Rubripirellula tenax: one gene and its partner. The protein of the gene in region 2 binds, or shares a complex with, the protein of the main gene of each other region. Links are inferred from orthologs where the notes say so. Each region holds a gene or a part of one and is shown on either strand. Other genes may lie near its edges.

What was found. Proteins that work in one complex are often made in the same cells at the same time.
Region 1: the proteins of Poly51_RS28730 (region 2) and trxA are in contact, whole or in part, in an NMR structure (PDB 2IPA), measured with the Bacillus subtilis proteins. The link is inferred for Rubripirellula tenax from one-to-one orthologs.

What each region holds. Positions count from the first base shown.
Region 1 is NZ_SJPW01000001.1:938,377-941,180, reverse strand. Bases 9-2,804 are described here. They hold trxA (thioredoxin), read left to right. Parts: upstream 9-1,139; coding sequence 1,140-1,469; downstream 1,470-2,804. Other genes in these bases: mutL (DNA mismatch repair endonuclease MutL), read left to right, coding at 1,644-2,804; Poly51_RS03475 (NUDIX hydrolase), read left to right, coding at 325-1,011; Poly51_RS03480 (sugar phosphate isomerase/epimerase family protein), read left to right, coding at 9-314. Also shown: more of Poly51_RS03480, read left to right, coding at 1-8. UniProt on the Bacillus subtilis protein: Participates in various redox reactions through the reversible oxidation of its active center dithiol to a disulfide and catalyzes dithiol-disulfide exchange reactions.
Region 2 is NZ_SJPW01000011.1:35,773-38,694, reverse strand. What follows is about bases 5-2,918. They hold Poly51_RS28730 (arsenate reductase ArsC), read left to right. Parts: upstream 5-1,202; coding sequence 1,203-1,634; downstream 1,635-2,918. Other genes in these bases: Poly51_RS28725 (sensor histidine kinase), read left to right, coding at 2,162-2,918; arsA (arsenical pump-driving ATPase), read left to right, coding at 5-1,178. Outside these bases: more of arsA, read left to right, coding at 1-4; more of Poly51_RS28725, read left to right, coding at 2,919-2,922. UniProt on the Bacillus subtilis protein: Catalyzes the reduction of arsenate [As(V)] to arsenite [As(III)]. In vitro, can dephosphorylate para-nitrophenyl phosphate (pNPP).

The DNA.
Region 1 (2,804 bases), on a different replicon or contig from region 2:
TGATGGTCTTGTGCAACAACGTCGATGGGCTGGGCATCACGCTTGACCCCAGCGTTTACATTGCCGGTCCGGCCAAGTCGAAAAGTCTGGACAAGATCCTGAAATTCGTCTGCAACGTTCACCTGCGTGATACTCGCCCGGACGCATTTCAAGTCAGCGTTGGACAGGGTGAAGTCGATTACGGAAAGATCGTGACACAGCTTGTTCGCGATCGTTACGATCGCGCCTTGACCGCTCACATGGTTCCGATGGAAGAGCACGATCACCGTGTCGAACTTCGCAAGTTGCGACGATTGCTCGAAACTCTGATTTAGTTCAGCAGCGATGAACTCACGGGAAATGGCGGAACTGATCGAGCGATGCTTGGCTGCCACATCCGGCCGCCGTTTCCGTTCACCGATTTCGCCGACTTTGTCCTACGGCCGCCATCGCGGCCCGGTGCCAAGTCGATCGCGAGTTGCAGCAGTCGCGGTGGCGCTGTACCGCGACCAAAATGATGGTTGGACGATTCCGTTGACACTTCGGCCGATGACGCTGTCCCATCATGGCGGACAGATTTCGTTGCCGGGTGGGCAAGTCGATCCCGGCGAGTCGATTCGCGAAGCTGCGATTCGCGAATTCGACGAAGAACTTGGCGTGTTGCCAAACGTGCAGGCGTTTTGTGGCCAATTGGCCAGCCAATACGTCTATGCCAGTGGCAACGTCGTACATCCAGTGGTGATGGTGATCGATCCGCCCCGTGGCGTTTGGAAACCGGATCCGATCGAGGTCGAACACGTGATCTCTCTGCCGCTTAGGGTTCTGGTTGACCCCAAATACCGCGCTGCGATCGTCAAAACTCGCCCGATCCAACGTGTCGATGCGGCGTCCGACGAATCCGTTGACGCCGGTTCGATGCGGTTTCGCGCCGGCGCGATTCGGTACGACGGGCACGAGATTTGGGGGGCGACGGGAATGATTTTGGATCAATTGGCCCATTTATTGCTCCCCTATGTAAATCAGTTCGATTGACTGCCACGGCGGATCGCCGACCGGGGCGGTCATTGAGTCTGGGGAATTGCTCGCAATCCCCAGCGATGTATAAATTGAACTCACACGAGACCGAATACTCCTCCATTCCGTTTACGAAGGAATTTCCTATGGCTTCCGACGCCGTCAAAGAGTTCACCGACGACAACTTCGACACCGAAGTTCTAAAATCGGATACGCCCGTCTTGGTCGACTTTTGGGCTCCCTGGTGTGGCCCATGCCGTCAGATCGCTCCGATGATCGACGAATTGGCCAACGAAAATCCTGGCGTAAAGATTGGTAAGATCAACATCGACGACAATCCGGGAATCGCCCAGAAGTTCGGCATCAGCAGCATTCCAACGCTGTTGGTGTTCCGCAACGGCGAAATTTCCGAAAGCTTTGTCGGCGTCCGCCCGAAGAGCGCCCTGCAAGAAGCCCTGACCGGCGCATCGGCCTAGTCGGAACGGATCACCCTACCTAGCCCTGCGATTCCGTTCGCAGAGTGTACGGTGTTTCTTCTCATTCAACGTGAACTGCTTTGCAGTTCACGGCCCGCGAGCGGCGTCGCGGTTCCAAATCGGGTTGCCCGATTTGTGGTTGTGGTTGAGTGACCAACCATTACATTCGGGCGTATGAACACAACGACCCGAGTGCTGCCGACGATCCGCCAATTGCCACCCAATTTGGTCAACCAGATAGCGGCGGGCGAAGTCATCGAACGGCCCGCATCGGTCGTCAAAGAACTGGTCGAAAACAGCATCGACGCCGGTTCCCACCGTATCGAAGTCACGATTGCCGGCGGTGGTACCGAGTTGATTCGGATCAGCGATGATGGTTGCGGAATGACCGCTGATCAATTGCCGCTAGCCGTTGCATCTCACGCGACCAGCAAACTTCCCGACGACGATTCCCTGTTCAGCGTCCGCACTCTCGGGTTTCGCGGCGAAGCACTGGCGTCGATCGGCAGCGTTTCGCATATGACCATCCGCAGTCGCACCGAGGGCGACGATTGTGGCAGCGAAGTGACCGTTCGCGGCGGCGTGATCGAATCACCGGCGCCATGTGGATGCCCGGTCGGTACCGTGATCGAGATCAAGAATCTGTTTTTCAACACTCCGGTGCGGCATCGGTTCCTGAAGACCGCCGGCACCGAGCGCGGACACATCGTCGAAGCGTTCACGCGGTTGGCGCTTGCCAACCCGCAAGTCCATTTCGTGCTGATCAACAACGACAAGATCGTTTACGATCTGCCCGTTTCGACGCGCTGGTCCGACCGGATCGGTGCGTTTTTTGGTGACGAGATCGCCAGCGTGCTGATTCCGATCCGCGACGACGACGATCCCGTGCGGATCAGCGGTTACGTTTGCGATCCGTCGGTCAGCCGCGGCAACAATCGGATGCAATATTTGTTCCTGAACGGGCGACACATTCGCGACCGGTCATTGCAGCACGCACTCGGCGAAGCCTACCGTGGATTGTTGATGGTTGGCCGGTTCCCCGTTTGCTTTTTGCGGATGGACATGCCGCCGGAATTGATCGACGTGAACGTTCACCCGACCAAGCTGGAAGTCCGCTTCACCGACGGCGGCAAAGTGTACGCCCGATTGCTTCAAACGCTACGTCACCAGTTTTTGCGCACCGATATGACTCACCGCGTCGGCCCGGGACCGGCTCATGGTGACGACACGGTGTCTCCCACCGTGGCTCCGGTGCAACCGATTGCCGGCTCCCCAGCCCTGTCCGAGCAACTGCAACGGCAATCCGTCATCGACTGGGCCCGTACTGGCATACAA
Region 2 (2,922 bases):
CTTTGGTTTTGGTCACACGTCCCGAACCGTCAGCGTTTCGCGAAGCAGCTCGGACGAGCAGCGAGTTGCAAGAACTGGGCGTTCGCAATCAGCACTTGATCGTCAACGGCGTCTTCACTAGCCAGACACCAACGGACGAGATCGCAACGGCGATGCAGCGTCGAGGTGACGAAGCGGTCGCGTCGATGCCAGACTCAATTGCTGGCTTGGATCGTTCATCGGTTTCGCTGGCGTCCAGCGGATTGATGGGCGTTGATTCGCTGCGTCGCCTCGGCAAACCCACTGACTTGACCACTGATGAGGATATCGAAGCTCCTGCAATCGACTCGCATCCAGGTGGTCTTGGTTCGTTGATTGATGAACTCGCCGCCGTTGGTCACGGCGTGATTTTGGCGATGGGCAAAGGTGGAGTGGGGAAAACAACGGTCGCGGCATCCGTAGCCGTTGCGTTGGCCGAACGTGGTTTCGACGTGCACCTTTCGACGACCGATCCAGCGGCTCACGTTTCAGCGACGATCGCGGCGGACGAACTCGCCGGTTTGACAGTGGGGCGAATCGACCCGGCTCAAGAGACCGCCGACTACACCGCCGAAGTCATGCAGACGGCTGGGAAGGACTTGGACCCACAGGGCAAAGCACTGCTCGAAGAAGACTTGCGTTCGCCATGTACTGAAGAGATCGCCGTGTTCCGTGCGTTCGCCAAAGCCGTCTCGGAGGGTGCAGACCGTTTCGTCGTTCTCGACACCGCACCGACGGGGCACACGATCTTGTTGCTCGATTCGGCGTTGGCTTACCATCGTGAAGTAACTCGCCAAGCGAGCCAAATGCCTGAGTCAGTTGAGAAGTTGTTGCCGCGATTGCGTGACCCTGACTTTACGCGAGTGTTGGTGGTGACGTTGCCCGAAGCGACGCCGGTTCACGAAGCCGCACGATTGCAGCAGGACTTGCGGCGTGCGGAGATCGAACCGTTCGCGTGGGTCATCAACCAAAGTCTGGTGCCGTTGGCGGTGACTGATCCGGCTTTGCGTCGGCGTCAGCATCACGAGTTGCCGTTCATTGACGAAGTTCAACAGACGCTAGCGACTCGCGTTGCACTGGTTCCTTGGCAAAGCGAGCCGCCGACTGGCCTCGCTGGATTGCGTCGCATCGTCGCGGCGGATTCAACTCTCACTCAATAGAAAAGCAACCCAAGGCAGAAACCGATGACCAAAAAGAATGTTCTGTTTCTGTGTACCGGCAACTCTTGTCGTAGCCAGATGGCCGAGGGTTGGGCACGACATTTCCACGGCGACACGATCGAAGCGTACTCGGCAGGCATCGAGGCTCACGGGATGAACCCCAACGCGATGCAGGTGATGAAAGAAGCTGGCGTGGATATTTCAGCCTATTCGTCCAAGCTGGCCAGTAGTCTTGCCGATGTTCCTCTCGACCTGGTTATCACCGTTTGCGGTCACGCAGACGAGAACTGCCCAGCGTTCCTAACGAAAGCCAAGTTGGTTCACGTCGGCTTCGACGATCCCCCCAAGCTCGCCAAGGAAGCAGCCAGCGAAGAAGAAGCCCTCGACCAGTACCGCCGAGTCCGTGACGAGATTCGAGATTTCGCGAAGAACAAACTCGCCGCGTTGTTGCCGTAGGGGCTGATGGACAATTGGGGACGAGGCGAGGATTCAGCAATCAAAGGAACAGAAACTGTTCAATTGTCTGGACAGATGCTTTCCATTGAGGATCCCGACGCGATGCACGAGGACTGCGGCCGACTCGCGAAACAGCGGAGTTCACTGCAATTCGTGAATTGAGTGCGACAGATCGGGGAACGTGACGTCGTCGGCACATCGGTTGCTTAAGTAGGCGAGTGGGTGCGAGGGCTTGTTTGTCTCGCCGCCGAAATCACTGGCGTGCAACCTCGTGTTGCTCGCCACACTCGATGAGATGCCCTGTGTCAAAATCGTTGATAGAATGGTTTACTCCCGGCCGCTTTGAGCAGACCTATGACCACGGACGTTCCGATGCTGCGAAGCCTTCGGTCGAAGTTCCGTCGCGAGTGATCCCAACGGCGTCGTTTCACTTTCCCAGGCTCGATCAGTTTTTGCGTATGTCCAACCGTGTTTCAGCTCTGTCCTCGATCCTACGCTCACCGGCGCGGATTCTGAGCATTGTGCTGATGCTGGTGTTCATCGCGGAAGTCGGTGTGATGTTCGTGCTGCCGCACGTGTTGCCTAAATTTCTTGGCGAAACGGGAACGGCGTTGGTGGATGCCATTTTGCTGACGCTGGTTTGCGCCCCGGTCCTGTGGTGGGTGATCTCTGCCGCAGCAGCAACCGAGGCGGAACGCCTGACGATGGCTCGCGAGACAGAGGCATTGCGAGCCCAACAGATGACAACGCTGGCTCAACTGGCGACCGGCGTCGCTCACGAAATCCGCAACCCGCTGACTTCGATCAAGATGTTGATTCAAGTGAATCGGGGCAAGTTCGCGGACGGAGGTTTGCCAACCGATGATTTGGAACTGGTCGAACAAGAGATTCGACGGATGGAACGCAGCGTGAATAGTCTGCTGGACTACGCGCGCCCCGAACAAGGTGAACTCAGCGTCTTCCCCATTCAAACGGTCATTCGCAAGACCGTTCAACTGATTAACGGACGTTGTCAATCCAGTGGAGTCAAACTAGCGGTCGACTGTGATGACGAACCCATCACGATTGATGGCGATCCTGCCCAGATTCAACAATTGCTCCTGAACCTTTCGCTCAACGCACTCGATGCGATGCCAAGCGGCGGCGAGCTCACTATTGCAGCCAAGACGACGGGCGGCCAATTAGAACTTTCAGTGGCGGATAGCGGCGAGGGCATTCGGGACGACATGCTGGCGAAGTTATTCACTCCGTTCTCCACCAGCAAGCCGACCGGAATAGGACTGGGGCT